DNA from 3 places in the Corynebacterium incognitum genome. Region 3 is predicted to be linked to each of the others. Evidence: predicted binding sites of a transcription regulator. Region 3 holds the regulator's gene; each other region holds the start of a gene.

Region 1 (5,300 bases), 920 kb from region 3:
ATAGGGCGCACGAAGTTCACCAAGACGTTCAGCACGGTGTAGACGGCCTTATTGGCCAGGACGCCGGACGGTCGGGTGGTGTATAGCAACAGGCCGATGCCCAGTCCCAGGATGCCACCGACGACCATCGTGGTGCCCACCATGATCAGGGTGTCGATGATGGCTGTGATGAAGGTGTCTTTCATCGGACGATCTCCTCAATCTCGGTGGTGGTGGACAGCGTGGCGTAGAAGCGGTCGATGGCGTTGTTGTCGCCGATGAGCCGCACGGTGGCCTTGCCGAAGCAGTGGTGCTGCAAGGTGGTGATGCCGCCATGGACGATGTCGATGGTTAGTCCGTCAGCGGTGGCCTGAGCAGTCGCGTCAAAGAATCCAGACGTTTCGGTGAGCGTGATGGTGAACAGTCGTCCTTCGTGGTCGAGGAGCTCATCCGCCTCTAGCTGGTCCGGGGTATTGCGCAGGGAGGTGGCCACAAAGTTTTGCGCGACGGGGGTGCGGGGGTTCGAAAACACCTCGTACACCGACCCGTACTCCACAACCTTGCCGCCTTCCATGACGGCGACCTTGTCTGCAATCGAACGCACAACGTCCATCTCGTGGGTAATCACCACGATGGTAATTCCGAGCTCTTTGTTGACCTTACGCAGTAGCTCCAGCACTTCGCGGGTGGTCTGCGGATCCAGAGCGGAGGTGGCTTCGTCGGCCAACAGCAGGGCTGGGCGTGCCGCCAGCGCGCGGGCGATGCCAACGCGCTGTTTCTGCCCGCCAGAGAGCTGCTCGGGGTAGTTGTTACCGCGTTCACTGAGGCCGACGAACTCGAGCAGTTCCTGCACGCGCGCCGTGCGTTCCTCTTTGGGCACGCCGGCCAGCTGCAGTGGGTATTCCACGTTGCCCGCCGCGGTGCGCGAGGACAGCAGGTTGAATTGCTGGAAAATCATGCCGATGCCGCTGCGCAGCCGGCGCAATTGCTTTTCCGGCATGCCGACGATGTTGGTTCCGTCTAGCAGGACCTCGCCGGACGTCGGGGTGTCCAGCCCGTTGATCATGCGTACGAGCGTGGACTTGCCCGCGCCGGAGTAGCCGATGACGCCGAGGATTTCTCCGGGTTCAACGGTCAACGAGACGTCGTCAAGCGCCTTGACGTCGTTCTTCTTGGACCGGAACACTTTGGACACGCCGCGGAATTCCACGCGGGTGCCGGTGTTGGTTGCAGTGGTCATGTACCTACTTCTTCGCTTCTTCTTCTAGTTGGTCCAGGATCTTTTGGAGTTCTTCTTGGGGCTTATCGACGAACACCGTAGTCCCGCCGGTCGTCTCCTGCACGGCGGCCTTCACTTCGTCCGAAAGATAAAGCTCCGCGAGTTTCTTTACCTGTTCGTTGGTAGCGTCTTCTTCGCGCACTGCCCAGACGTTGATGTAGGGGTCGGTGTTCGCCTTGCCCTCATCATCAACGATGGCGGTGTTTGGGTCGATGTTCGCGCGCTTGAAGAACGAGTTGGTGATGACGGCTGGGGACCCTTCGCCGTATGCGGACGGGGTTTGTGCGGCGTCGACTGGGGTGACCTTGACCTTGGACGCGGCTTCGTCGATGTCGGCTGGGGTCGGGGTGGTCTTTCCCTCTTCCTTAAGCTTCAACAACCCATGCGCGGCCAGGAGGTTGATCGCGCGGCCCTGGTTAGTGGCGTCGTTCGGGATGGCGACGGATTGGCCTTCGATGCCGTCGAGGGAATCGTGGTCCTTCCAGAACAGCGGCATGGGGTAGATCTGCGTGGAAGCGAGAGGGACGAGGTTGGTGCCGTTGCCCGCGTTGTACTCCGCCAGGAACTTCAGGTGCTGGAACTTGTTCGTGTCCGTCTTGCCCTCGGCGAGCGCCTGGTTGGGGGTGTTGTACTCGGCGAAGGCCTGCATCTTTACCTTGATGCCTTCCTCGGCTGCGAGCTTTTTGAGCACTTCCCATTCTGGCAGGGCGGCGTCAGTGGTGCCGATGGTCACTACGCCATCGTTATCGGAGCTGGTGCTGCAGCCACTCAAGGCGAGCGCTGCCGCTAGGACGAGCGCGAGTCGCTTCATTGTTTACTTGCCTTCCTTCTGTGCCGCGACGAGGCGGTCGAGAATCTTCTGCAGCTCTTCCGGAGTCTTCTCCACGGCAACGGACGTGCCTGCGGAGTCTTCGGCGATGGCCTGCTGCACCTTGTCGGTGTGCCACAGCTGTGCCAGCTCCTTGATTTCCGCGTTGTCCTTGTCCTCGGCGCGCACGACGAAAGCGTTGATGTATGGCTCGGCCTCCTCGGACTCCGGGTCGTCCTGGAACACGGCGGTGTTCGGATCGATGCCGGCACGGTCCAGGAAGGAGTTGTTGATGATCGCCGGAGTGCCCTCGCCGTATGCGGACGTGGTCTGCGCGGCGTCGACTGGGGTGACCTTGACCTTGGACGCGGCCGCGTCAATGTCGGCCGGGGTCGGAGTAACGAGGCCTTCTTCCTTGAGCTTCAGCAGGTCCGCCTGCACCAACACGTTGATGGCGCGGCCCTGGTTAGAGGGATCGTTAGGGATGGCGATGGACTGGCCCTCAATGCCATCGAGGGAGGTGTGATCCTTCCAGAACAGTGCCAGCGGCACGATTTCCGTGGCCACGATAGGTACGAGGTCGGTGTTGTTGCCCGCGTTGTACTCGGCCAAGTACTTGAGGTGTTGGAAGTTGTTGGTGTCTAGCTGCTTCTGGCTCAGTGCCTGGTTCGGGGTGGTGTAGTCGGAGAAGTTGGTGATCTCAATCTTGATGCCCTTTTCCTTGGCTACTTCCTCGAAGGCACCCCAGGCCTTAGTCGAGGCGTCGGTGGTGCCCACCTTGATGGTGTCTTCGTTGGCGCCGCCGCAGGCGACGAGCGAGGTGGCGGCGATAACGGTAGCGGCCGAGGTGGCGATGATGGAGCGGAGAGACATGGGGTTTCCCTTTCGTTTGTTGAATTTGATTCCTCGAACCTAGCAAGTTTTGAACCGCTTTGTCTATTTTTTGGGGCCGGCTAAAAATTGTGAGTCTCGAACAGGCGTGCGTATTATGGGGTTATGAGGTTTAATGGTGGGCGGGCGTTGCCCTGGTCGCGCATGGAGAAGATTCTCTCTGGCGCACCCACGCCTACCCCGGTGTCGGTAGAGCATCTCGACGGCCCAGCGACTGCAGCCCCGCAGGGCTTGTCGACGGTCCCTTTCGCCGAGCTACATGCCACGAGCGCCTACAGCTTCCTGGATGGCGCCGCGGAACCCGAGGCGATGGTGGCCCGCGCTCGCGAGCTGGGGCTTAGCGCCTTGTCTATCCTGGATAGGGATGGTTTTTACGGCGCGATGAAGTTTGCCGACGCCGCCGCGGAGGCCGGGTTGCCCACGGTGTTTGGTGCCGAACTGACCTTAGGTAACCGCCTTGCTGTGCTTGCTCGCGGCCCGGAAGGCTACCGCCGCCTCTCGCGTCTTATCGCGGACGCGCGCATGGGGGCGGGGGAGAAGGGGGAGGTTTCTTATCCAGATCTCCCGACCATTGCTTCGCGGCTAGGGGACGCTGTCTACTATCTCATTGGTCCGGAGTGGGCGAACCAAATCGAATCCCTGATCGATATCTTAAAAGTAGACCGCATGGTACTTGAATACCCCCTCACGATGACTCCGGAGGACGCCGATCGGCACGCGGTGTGGGACAACTATCCCACTATCCGCGGCGTCGTGAGCGCCCGCCCCGGCGCCGCCACCCGCGACGAGGCCCGGCTGGCCACCGCCAAGCGCGCCCTGGCTACCCGCGACAGCCTACTGACCGGCGCCCCCAACCTCCACCCGATGGGCGCGGGCTGGCTGCGCTCCGGCGAGCAGGTCGCCCGCATGCTGCCCGGCCGCCCGGAACTCATGGCCAACACCGTCGCCCTCGCCGAAGAGTGCGCGTTTTCTTGGGGGGTGGTGGCCCCCAACCTGCCACACTTCGACGTCCCCGAAGGTCACACGGAGATGAGTTGGCTCACCCACCTCACCTATGCCCGTGCCGAGGAACGCTATGCCTCCCGTGCGGCCGACATCCAGGAGCGCGCCCGCCAGCAAATTGCGCACGAGCTCGCCGTCATCGAGGAACTGACCTTCCCCGGCTATTTCCTCATCGTGTGCGACCTCGTGGACTTCTGCAAGCGCGAAAACATCCTCTGCCAGGGCCGCGGCTCGGCCGCCAACTCTGCGGTGTGCTTCGCGCTCGGCATCACCAACGCCGAGCCGATTACCGCCGGTCTGCTCTTCGAGCGCTTCCTATCCCCGGACCGCGAAGGCCCGCCGGACATCGATATCGACATCGAGTCCACTCGCCGCGAGGAAGTCATCCAGTACGTCTTTGACAAGCACGGCCGCGACAAGGCTGCCCAGGTGGCTAATGTGATCACCTACCGCCGCAAAGGTGCGACCCGCGACGCCGCCCGCGCCCTCGGCTACCCCCAGGGTATGGTCGACGCCTGGTCCAAGGGTACGGCGCAACCCCCGCGCGACGTCGTCAAGCTCGCCGAGCAGTTCCTCGGCCAGCCGCGCCACCTCGGCATCCACTCTGGCGGCATGGTGCTCTGTGATCGCCCCATCGCGGACGTCGTACCCACCGAATGGGCGCGCATGGAAGGTCGCTCGGTAGTCCAGTGGGATAAAGACGACTGCGCCGCCGCAGGCCTGGTCAAGTTCGACCTGCTGGGCCTGGGCATGCTCGAAGCGTTACACCACATGATTGACCTGGTCAAAGAAACCACGGGGGAGACCATCAACCTCTGGGAGCTAGACCTGGCCGAGGAGGCGGTCTATGACATGCTGTGCCGGGCGGATGCCGTGGGAGTGTTCCAGGTCGAATCCCGCGCCCAGTTGTCCACTCTGCCCCGGCTCAAACCCCGCATCTTCTTCGACCTCGTGGTGGAAGTCGCACTCATCCGCCCCGGCCCCATCCAGGGTGGCTCCGTGCACCCTTACCTGCGCCGCCGCGACGGCCGCGAACCCGTCACCTTCGATCATCCCGTCTTAGAAAAATCCCTCGGCAAGACGCTGGGCATCCCGCTGTTTCAGGAGCAGCTTATGCAAGTGGCCATCGACGCCGCGGGGTTCACCGGCGCCGAGGCCGATGACCTGCGCCGCGCCATGGGATCTAAGCGCTCCCCACAGAAGATGGCGGCGCTCAAGGACCGCTTCTACACCGGCCTGCGCACCACCAACAACATCACGGGGGAGACCGCGGACAAGCTCTGGAACAAGGTCGTGGCGTTCGCCGCCTATGGCTTCCCGGAGTCACACTCGCAGTCGTTT
Region 2 (5,300 bases), 1.0 Mb from region 3:
GTCGAAGGTGAGGTCCTCCTGGTCGTCTGCAATCTTGATCTCGGGTTGGCAAAGCGCGGCAACGGTGATGGACAGCGCCGCGATGGCAATCTTCTCGCCGGGGCAGCGGTGTCCAGTCTTCACGTCCATGCCGCCTTGGGGAAGGAAACCGACGATGCTCTCGTAGTCGTCAACGCCCAGGAAGCGTTCCGGGTCGAAGGTGCCCGCGGCATGCCACGACTTGGGCCCGGTGTTCGTGTTGAGAATATCGATGAGCACCCGCTGGCCCTTATGGATAGGACAGCCAGAGACTTCCGTATCGTCCTTGGCAATGGCGGGCAGCATGGGCACGAAGGGTTTGGTACGGCGAACCTCTTGTGCGAACGCTACGGCCTCAGGGACGTCGATAAGCTGCCCACCGGCAGCGCTTCGAATCCGCTCGATCCACGCCTGGTTCTCCACCAACGCGGCTGCGGCGAAGGCCGCAAAGCGGGACACCGCAACGGTGGGGCGGGTGAGGTTTTGAAGCTCAATGCCGGCCGTTTTGGCGTCGAGAAGCTCACCGTTTTCGTCCACAAAGCCCGCGACGTTAGCGGCGACGGAACCCTCAGGAACCTCCATGATGCCCGCACGGATCTGTTCGATGACGCCCTCTGCCCAGCTATCGAGGCGCTTGCGCTCGACCCAGGCAACGGGATTGGTCACCGGACGCCCGAATGTGTCGAGCAGGCGGCTGTATTGCGCGGCGCGCTTGTTCATCTCGTCCTCGTCCATAGGCAGCCCAGCCCAACGAAATGCAGCACGGCCGAATGCGCGAGCGGCGTCGTCGTAGACGTTGCCCTCGTTGGTCTCCCACTCCTGGAGCATCTTTTCTACTTCTTCCGCGAGCAAGGGCTTAATCTCAGCGACGCGGGAATCATCGTATGCCTGCGCGATCATCTGTTCCTTGCGCACGCGGTGTGCTTCGCCGTCGAGGCCGTGGATGGCGCCCTTGCCGAACAGCGGTCCGGACACAAATGAAGGCATGGCGTTTTTGCGGACGAACTGTGCGGAGTCGTAGAAGGCGCGCACTCCTTCCTCGCCGCGGAGAATGGTCGTCTTTTTACCCAGCATAGACACGGTAATGGGGGTCTCGGAATCAGGGGAGAGACCTGCACGGCGACGAAGCTTGCCTGCGAAGAGGTAGCCGTCATTGAGGAAGTCGATTACTTTGTCTGGTGTCTTGAAAGTGGTGAGGTTAGGCATATGCCCATTGTTACCAAAGGTTGCGACATTATGTCTGGCAGCGCTCTGTACTGGGGTTTTGGAAGATTGAGCGGGCAGGACTAGAGTTATACGGCACTGGGGCATTAGCTCAATTGGTAGAGCATCTGCTTTGCAAGCAGAAGGTCAGGAGTTCGATTCTCCTATGCTCCACAGTAAGGGGCGGCTAGGGTTAAGTAGCAAAAAGTGTGTCTGCCGGCGTGTCGTCGGCATCGGGGGTTAGCGTAGTGGGCCTTTCCGGATTCTGATGTCGGGGTCGTAGGTGTCTGGGATAGTGTTGTCGTAGAAGGCTGGGCGTCCGGTTTCTTGGTCGGCTGCGTTGTGGTCTTCAGGTTCTAGGTCGTTGACTTTGGCGAGTTGATCTAGTCCGAAGTTGCACTGCCTGGCGATTTGTAATGGGTCGTCAGGCAGTTGCGTTTTGCTGTGCAGCCACCACTCGAGCATGCGCCGTTGTCGCTCTCCTGAACGCCCTCTGTGTATTCGGGCTAAGAGCTTGAGTTGGGAGTTGATTGCTCCTTCCAGGCTGTTTGTCGTCGATGCCCATTGTGGGTTGATGGATTTCGGGTCGGGTTCGATGTAGGTAAACAAGAATCCTTTCTTCGATAGGTTCAGCAACGACATGTAGGCCTGGCGCACGCGTGGGTGGGTGTATTCCCAGGTTTTTGTGGCGGTGCGTCGGTCTTTGGGCAGTGGTGTCTTTTCGTTGAGGAAGTCGTGGTAGACCTGCCCGTATTCGTGTAGGTGGACTGTCCATTGCGCTGCTTGTTCCGCTGTAGAAACAGCGGTGAGCTGTAGTGCTAGTTGGTAGATGGCTTGTCCTGCAGGGGTGCGTGGCCGGCTGGTGGTGTAGCGGCGTACGACGCGTTGTGCGTGGACGAGGCAGCGTTGAATTTTGGTGTTGGGCCACAGCTTTTTAATCGCGCTATATGCGCCGCGTCCGCCGTCCATGACAACGCATAGCGGCGGCGCTAGTTGGCTGAGCAGTTCTAGGTAGGCCTGTGTTGATTCGGCTTTCGCCCAGTGCCAGGTGATGACATGGGTGCGGGTAGCGGCGATAAGCAGGCATCCTGCGGCGGTGTAGGTGCCGTCGATAAAGACCTGGTCAAAGATGCGTTCCGGGTCGACCGTGTTGGGGATGTCGATAAGCCACAACGGCCGGAAGCGTCGATCCATACTCCACCTGCTTAGCCCACGTTCCTGAGCGATGGCGCTAAGCGTTTTATGCGCGGTGACGTAGGCGTGGAAATCGAGGAAATCTTGGGTGTGGCGCTTATCCGTCCTGGAACGTGTCAGGGATTGTCCGCAGCTGGGTGCGGTGCAGCGCCAGCGGGTTTTGCCTGCTTTTGTTGTGCCGTTTTTCTTCATCGCCCCTGCACAACCGGGACATCGTGGTCTGTTTGTAGTCACCGAACTAGCAAACAAGATCCGCTTACCACACCAGCTCGTCAGATCCCGGTATTGAACGAAAACGGAGGTGGAATAACGCCGCAGACGTTATTCCACCCTGATTTATCTACTCTTACCAGCATGTATCACGGTTTACTGGACACACTTTTTGCTACTTAACCCGGCGGCTACGTTAAGTAGCTGCCTCTTTTTGCATGTTTGCGCAGGTCAGCGTTGATGTCTAGGGGGTGTTATAGGGTGTTGGGCAAACAGGCGTTCGAGTCTGTTTTGTACTGACCATATCCTCGAGTGAGAGACCTGGACATGATCAATTATTATGCCCCCAACAATCCACTAAACCCCGTAACCGTTGCCTATGCGGAGCTGCGCAGAGCGGAGTTTCAGTTCTGGATGGACAACCTGCCACATCCAGAAGACGATTTTGATGTGTGCTGCACGACGTTGGCGGTGGCAACAGGCCATTCCCCACGCAAGGTTAGCGCTATCATCATGGCGCTGTTTCGTCTGCGGCAGTTGCCGCAGTTGGCCGAGTTCCAAGACTTTTTGCTTCTAGACCTTGACCGGCTTATCACCATCGACCAAACGCTGGCGAAGTTGGGAACGCCAAAAAAGGAGCTTTTGGATCAGATGGATAGGCAGCTCGTCTCCTTCCTGACCCCGACCAAGCCCAACCAAATTCTGCCTTCGCGGGCGATGATCCGTAACAAGCTCAAAGAGCTGCTCCGTGGCCACATTGAACCTGAGGAGGCACCGAAACCTCGTTACTTCTGCGACGTGTGGGGAAACTCCGCAACACTGTCCCTTGAGTTGGATGTTGCTACCGCGGCGCTCGTAGATAAGCACATTGAGGACACGGCTAACGCCAACAAGCTCTCCCGCGCGGAAGCGATGATTCAGCTACTTACGGGCAATGCGAAGCCTCCGGCCCGGGTTGTGCTCCACACCTTCAAGGCTGTCGACGTCGAGGGCGCGCCCACCGTCATCCCGGGATTCGGCGTTGCCGACGAGATGGCGTTCACGCATACCCGAAAGTTGGATACCTTCCCAGTTGCCCGCGGTTACCGCACCCCACCCGTCATGGAGGCGTTCATCGAGGGCCGCGACGGCACCTGTCGCTGGCCGGGGTGCGAGCGTCCCGCACACCGTTGCCAGAAGGACCATCGAATCAATTACGCGGACGGAGGTGCTACTCACCCAGACAATCTCTTCAGCCTCTGCCAACACCACCACAACATCAAAACCGATGGGCGGGCGCACTACCTTGCGGATCCCGTGACTGGCGACGTCGTGTGGCTCTTTGAAGACGGCACCTGGGCGGCCACCGAGCCCACCGGCCCCATGGCCCCGAAGAATAAGCGGTGGGTGCAGACCGTGGCGGCGAAGATTAACCAGAGAAATGAGGTAGCAAAAAAGGAGCCCGCCCCGAAGGGCGAGCTCCAAGACATACCGTTTTAGCCGAGGAAGTAGTGCTCAATATCGGCGGGATCGATGGCGTGCTCGGTGCCGTTGATATCAGTGCTGCGAAAAACACTGGCGGTGTCAATGGCTTCGCGCAAAAGGTCGATCCGGTTTCGGTTGTCGCCCACATCGGCGCCGGCTCGGAAGTAAAGGGTCGTGCCGTTGGTGAGCTTGACTGTCAGGCCCTCGAATTCCATGCAGGTCACTCCTCAAGAAAAGTGTTTTTCTCCATGGTATTACAGGAGCCTAATCGTCCCTAATCCTCGTCGAGTGCGTGTTTCGGGCCCTTGCGGTGTGCCTCCAGCTGTTCGTCGATGGAACCGAGAAGTTCCTCGTCGCGTTCGGTGACGGGTTCCTCGACCATGTCCGGGTACTCGGGATCGGATGCTGCCTGACGCTCAAGGAGATCGTCTTCAGTGGTGGAGGTGTAGACGAGGGTGGAGCCTTCGAAATCGTCGGTGCGTGGCGGCTCCTCTAGGGGCTCTTCGCGCTTCTTGAAGAAGTAGAAAGCGCCTCCGATAGCGGCACCCGCGGCGATGAGAAGTGCGGGGAGCCAGTAATTCTTCTTCTTTTTTGGCGGCAGCTCTTCTTTCTGCTTTTCCAGGCGGGCGTGGGCGGCGCGGGTGAGTGCGCCTGCCTCGCGACGGGTGGCTGGGAACATATCGTCGTCGACTGTTTCAACTGCTCCTGCCAGGGCGGAGTAAGCCTCCTGTGCCTTCTCCGCGCGGTATTCGTTGAAGCGGTTCCAGAGGGAAGCCGCGACATTGTACGTTGCCTTGAGCGTTGTCGGATTCATTGTCGGTTACTCCTTAGTGTCGGGTGCCTCCAGCCTAGTGAAAACGGCCAAGGCGTGAAGCACGAATCATGAACTGCTCGGTCTATTTTATTCGTGAAGATTTCGCAGCACACAGCATTTCTCGCGCTCACAGCCCTGGACAAAACTAGACCGCTTGGTATGGTTCTCCGCAGGTTGATTGGAGGAACCATGGCCCCACGGATAAGCGCTTCGGCACCTTTGGACGAGTTGCCACAGCCCGCGCCACAACAGCAACGCGTCGGACTGTCGTTTGAAGTCATGCCGCCGCGACAAGACCACCCGGACGAGCTGTTGTCGGTATTGGAGTCATACGGCCCTGACTACGTGGCGGTGACCTCGTCGCGGCGTTCCGGTTGGTTGGAGGGAACGGCCAACT
Region 3 (5,300 bases):
GCTCGTACCGGGTCTGCGCGAAGAACTGGTCACTGAACTGATCCGCACTTTGCCCAAACACTTGCGCCGTTCCCTGGTACCGGCGCCACAGTTTGCGCAGGCGGCTTTGCCCAAGCTGATTCCCTATTCTGGTTCCATCACGCAGCAGCTTGCTGACGTCCTGCGTTCGCTCGGCGGCAGCGGCGTCAATGCCTCAGATTTTGATCTGGCAAAACTGCCTCCCCATCTCCGCATGAATTTCGCGGCTATCAATAAAAAGGGCAAGATCGTCGACGCCGACCGCGACATCGCTCAGCTACGAGCGCGCCAGGCCGGGTCGATCTCGTCCTCGGTGTCCAAAGCCGTGCGCCGCTCCAGCGGCGCCACCACCACTGCGACTGCCACCGAATGGACGCAGGACACGCTTGGCTCCGTCGAGGAGACTGTCACAACCAAGGTGGATGGCCACGCCATCACCGCCTATCCCGGCCTCGAAGTGACGCCGCAAGGAATCGCAAAACGGATCTTCCCGACCAAGGCGGCCGCTGACGCCTCTTTGTTTAGCGCTAACCTCACCTTGCTGCTCAAGGACACATCTGTCTCCGCAAAACAGATGACCAATGGCTTGCCCCTGCAGCAGCGCGTCGCGGTGGACCATTATCCGCACGGCGGGGCTGCCGGGTTAGTCACTGATGCCAAGGTGGCCGCCATCCGCGATGAGATGGTCGGCGCAGGCGGGCCGGCCCGCAGCCCGGAGGACTTCGAACTCCTCAAAGCGAAGGTCAAGCCCACAGTCCCAACCCAGGTACGCAACACGGTGGTGACTTTGGCACCTGCCCTCGTCACCTACGCCAACTTGCACAAAGAGCTGGCCTCATGGGAAGGGCCAGCCATTGAGGACATGCAGCGCCAACTAGAGTTCCTGCTGCCTAAGAACGCTGTCACTGTCCACGGTGTACGACACCTCAAGCATCTTCCGCGCTATCTGCAGGCGATGGAGATCCGCCTTCAGGAGATGAACCACGACCCGGATAAGGACGCGGACCGCCAGGACATGGTGGGCGAAGCCTACGCGCTCCTCAACAACCGCCTGCGCCAACTGCCCGCCGGGGCGGAGCAGTCACGTGAGGTCAAAGACATTAGATGGATGATAGAGGAATTGCGCGTCAGCCTCTTCGCACAACGGCTGGGCACAGCACACCCGGTGTCCCTGCGACGCATCGACAAGGCCGTAGCGAAGCTGGGCCGTTAGGCCCCTTCGCGGGCGCGGCGACGCATGAGACGAATCTCTGACTCGAAATCCTCCGCGCTGTCGAAGGACTTGTACACCGACGCGAAGCGCAGATAAGCCACCTCGTCGAGCTCGCGCAGCGGCTCCAAAATGGCTAACCCGATCTCATTCGCATTGACCTGGGAGCTGCCGTGGCTTCGCACTGTCTCCTCGACCTCTTGGGCAAGACGCTTCAACGCGTCATCACTGACCTCGCGCCCTTGGCACGCGCGACGTACGCCTCGGATCAGTTTGTCCCGGCTAAATGGCTCAGCAAGCCCGTTACGCTTCACAACCAACAAGACGGCCTTCTCCACGGTGGTAAACCGGCCTTTGCACGACGAGCATTCGCGTCGGCGCCGAATGGCCGCACCGCCGTCCGCCATGCGGGAGTCAATTACTCGCGACTGCTGGTGGTGACAAAACGGGCAATACAATCCAGGGCCTTCCTCAACTCGTGGAGTCCATTATGACCTTTATTCTAGCCCGCGCCCTGGAAGGGCATTAACGACCCACCAGGCTAGTCGAACGGTTTAACGCACTGAAGACGAGTACTCAACTACGGCGGCAGTATCGCGGCTCACCTGAGACTGCGGAGCAGGTGAATCCGAGACGCTCTGTCCGGCGATGAGCGTACCTACGAACACAGCGAAACCGAACACAGCACCTAGTGCGATGTCCTGGCGACGAGAGCCTCGGGATTCGACTTCGTTCGCCCGATCTGTGGGCCGCAGGCCCCTCACAGCACCGTCCGACCGTTCGAAAGGCGTGGCTCGTTCCAGCGGGACCGTCCGAATGGAAGCGGCCAGATAGCTACGCCGCACGCGTGGAACACTAGGCTCCTCGTAGTCCCAGACTGCTGCAGCTGGCACTACGTTGGCAGCGTTGGAAGCTGCATAGTTGCGGTTACGAACTGGATTGATGGCGATGGTCATTGTTAGTCCTTTCATTGAATGTGTGCTCATAATAACGTCGGTGTAAGACAAAGAATTCCACATCGTTCGAATCTGTAGAGCACATGTTCGATTTCGTTTCTACGTTCGATTTATAGCAACCCCTCGAACATTTGTCCAGTTTTCCGCGCGCCCACTCGAACAAACAGGCGCACTATGCTAAAAAGTAGTTAAGTGTTCGAATCCGCTTGGTCGAACCTCACCTACGCGACAACCAGCCACACCAGCAACCAACATTGTTGAAATACTGAAGCTTTGGAGAATGCAATGACCCCACCTACTCAACCGCGCGAAGGCAAGCCTGACGTCAAGTCACTGTCCGCGCGCCAGCGCCGAATCCTTGAAGTCATCCGAGACGCCGTGGTGTTACGCGGCTATCCGCCGAGCATCCGCGAGATCGGCGACGCCGCCGGCCTGCAGTCCACCTCATCAGTGGCGTACCAGCTCAAGCAGCTGGAGGAAAAGGGCTTCCTGCGCCGAGATCCCAATAAGCCCCGCGCCGTGGATGTGCGCGATTTCAATCCAGACGAGGGCGCACGCCGCAAGCCCGGACCGCAGAGCAAGCGAGAAATAGAAGCTGCGATGCCTGAGGAAGCAAGCTCGGCAACGCTCATTCCGGTGGTGGGCCGCATTGCCGCGGGCTCCCCCATCACGGCCGAGGAAAACGTCGACTCTTACTACCCGCTCCCCGCGGAAATTGTGGGCGACGGGGAGCTGTTCATGCTGCAGGTCGTCGGCGAATCGATGCGAGATGCCGGCATCCTTGACGGCGACTGGGTTATCGTGCGCTCCCAACCGGTGGCCGAAGAAGGCGAGTTCGTGGCCGCCCTGCTGGAGGGCTCCGAAGCTACCGTAAAGGAATTCCACAAGGACTCCTCCGGGGTATGGCTGCTTCCACACAACGAGGCCTTTGCCCCCATCAAGGGCGACGAAGCCGAAATCATGGGCAAGGTTGTTTCGGTAATGCGCAAGCTTTAGCTTCGGCCTACACCCCCGAGTGTGGCTAGCACTCGTCCCACCAGTGAGGCGCCCGACTTCCCACTTCATGGAAGCGGGCGCCTTGTGAGCTGCGACAATGTTGCCGAAGCAGGCCACTTCCGCCGTGTGAACATCACACGGCGCGTGTGAACTTTGTAGCCGAAGGAAGTTACCAGTGCCGCCAGGCAAAGTTTCTGAGAAACTATAAATATTGAAGTTTCCCATTACCTAAGGAGTTGCTGATGTACGCCGATGAGCGGAGGCGCCAGATTGCTTCGTTGACTGCAGTTGAGGGGCGCGTCAATGTCTCCGAATTGGCCCGGCACTTCGACGTCACTCCGGAGACGATCCGTCGCGACCTCGCTGCGTTGGATGACTCCGGCATGCTGCACCGCGTGCACGGCGGCGCCGTGGCGGCACAAAATTTCCACACAGCCGAGGAAGCCCTGGACGCCCGCCTCCGCTCCGCACCGCAGGCCAAGGCCGCCATCGCGGAAGCCGCGCTATCATTCCTTCCGGAGGCTGGCGGCAGCATCTTCCTCGACGCGGGCTCCACAGTCCACTCTTTTGCCAGCCTAATCCGGCTCAACAACGCGGCCTCTGGTTTGTCGGTGGTCTCTAATTCCCTACCGATCGCCCTGAGCCTGGCCAACGTGCCGGACACCACCGTGCAGCTGCTCGGCGGTACCGTGCGAGCGTTGACCCAGGCTGTTGTGGGCGACATCGCACTGCGGACGATGGCACTACTGCGGGCAGATGTTGCTTTCTTGGGTACCAACGCCATCACTTTGGACAACGGGCTGTCCACGGCCGATCCCCAAGAGGCAGCTATCAAGACGACGATGGTGACCAACGCCCGCAAAGTCGTGGTGCTATGTGACGCCACCAAACTAGGCAATGATTTCCTAGTCAATTTCGCGTCCCTTGATGATGTTGACGTCATCATCACCGACTCCACCGCACCTACGTCCTTCGTGCAGGAGCTGCGCGATAAGGGCATCGAGGTCGTCGTAGCTGATCCCCGAGCGGCCAGCTACACGATTTTGTCGGATCCAATATCTGTTCACACCATCGAGGCCCGACGGCTCCCCCGCTAGCCCGGGAAAGACACGAGGCCGGGGACGTGGTCCCCGGCCCTATTCTGTCCCGCACTTACCGTAAATGATGTGCTTCTCGCGCTGCTATTAAGCGTTCGCGAGCAGTTCGCGAACAGCAGTTCGGCCTTCCACGGCGCCAGCAGCGTCGCAGGCGACGCGTGCGGCTTCTTGGCACTGCTCAAGTGTAAGCTCAGAAAGCTGCGCACCCGCCGCCGCTACGGCGGACGAGGCAGCGGACAAAGAGTTTACCCCCAGTCCGGTGAGCACAGCCGCGAGCTGCGGATCGGCCGCGGCCTCACCGCACACGCCCACAGGCACATTGTGTTCACGGGCTACCTCACAGGTCCGCTGGATGAGTCGAAGGACCGCGGGCTGCCACGGGTCAGTGAGGTAAGCCAGGTGCGGGGACAACCGGTCCGCAGCCATGGTGTACTGCGTGAGGTCATTAGTGCCGATAGATACGAAGTCAAGGTGTGGCAAGATCTTCTCCGCCATCAGCGCCACGGCGGGCACTTCCACCATCGCACCAGCAGTTAGTCCGCGCTCGCGACACAAGCCCGCGAACCACTGTGCCTCATGGGCTGTAGCCACCATAGGAGCCATGACCCATGTCTGAGCGTCTGCGCCCCGCTTCTGTGCAGCGGCCGCGATCGCGTCGAGCTGGCGAGCAAGCAGCTCCTCGTTGTCGCGAGCAATGCGAAGTCCGCGCACGCCGAGTGCCGGGTTATCTTCTTCCTCCAGGGTCGCGTAGCTAATCGGCTTGTCAGACCCCGCGTCGAGCGTGCGAATGACCACCTTGGATTCCGGGAAAGCATCAAATACCTCGGAGTATACCGCGGCCTGCTCCTCCACTGTGGGCTCTTGCGATGCCGACAGGAAGGACATTTCTGTGCGGTAAAGGCCGATGCCCTCAGCCTGTGATTCTGCGGCGGTACGCGCGGCCTTGCCATCGGCGACGTTTGCGAGCAACTGGACGCGGTGCCCATCCTTTGTCTGCGCAGGGCCACGCCACTGAGCGATGCG

Evidence for each region. The regulator LexA, encoded in region 3, represses DNA repair genes until DNA is damaged. The targets are predictions, from matches to a motif close to CGAACANNTGTTCG.
Region 1: the regulator LexA is predicted to act here: its motif matches at 3,037-3,050, upstream of H0194_RS07860 (error-prone DNA polymerase).
Region 2: the regulator LexA is predicted to act here: its motif matches at 2,895-2,908, upstream of H0194_RS05820 (HNH endonuclease signature motif containing protein).

What each region holds. Positions count from the first base shown of each region.
Region 1 is NZ_CP059404.1:1,678,714-1,684,013, forward strand. It holds gene H0194_RS07840 (methionine ABC transporter permease) at 1-185, opposite strand, end outside; gene H0194_RS07845 (methionine ABC transporter ATP-binding protein) at 182-1,219, opposite strand; gene H0194_RS07850 (MetQ/NlpA family ABC transporter substrate-binding protein) at 1,224-2,069, opposite strand; gene H0194_RS07855 (MetQ/NlpA family ABC transporter substrate-binding protein) at 2,073-2,939, opposite strand; gene H0194_RS07860 (error-prone DNA polymerase) at 3,063-5,300, shown strand, end outside.
Region 2 is NZ_CP059404.1:1,262,905-1,268,204, forward strand. It holds gene H0194_RS05805 (cytochrome P450) at 1-1,224, opposite strand, end outside; tRNA gene H0194_RS05810 (tRNA-Ala) at 1,323-1,395, shown strand; gene H0194_RS05815 (IS1249 family transposase) at 1,462-2,649, opposite strand; gene H0194_RS05820 (HNH endonuclease signature motif containing protein) at 2,953-4,104, shown strand; gene H0194_RS05825 (hypothetical protein) at 4,101-4,304, opposite strand; gene H0194_RS05830 (hypothetical protein) at 4,364-4,903, opposite strand; gene H0194_RS05835 (methylenetetrahydrofolate reductase) at 5,093-5,300, shown strand, end outside.
Region 3 is NZ_CP059404.1:249,222-254,521, forward strand. It holds gene hrpA (ATP-dependent RNA helicase HrpA) at 1-1,231, shown strand, start outside; gene nrdR (transcriptional regulator NrdR) at 1,228-1,686, opposite strand; gene lexA (transcriptional repressor LexA) at 2,470-3,180, shown strand; gene H0194_RS01215 (DeoR/GlpR family DNA-binding transcription regulator) at 3,423-4,277, shown strand; gene ptsP (phosphoenolpyruvate--protein phosphotransferase) at 4,365-5,300, opposite strand, start outside.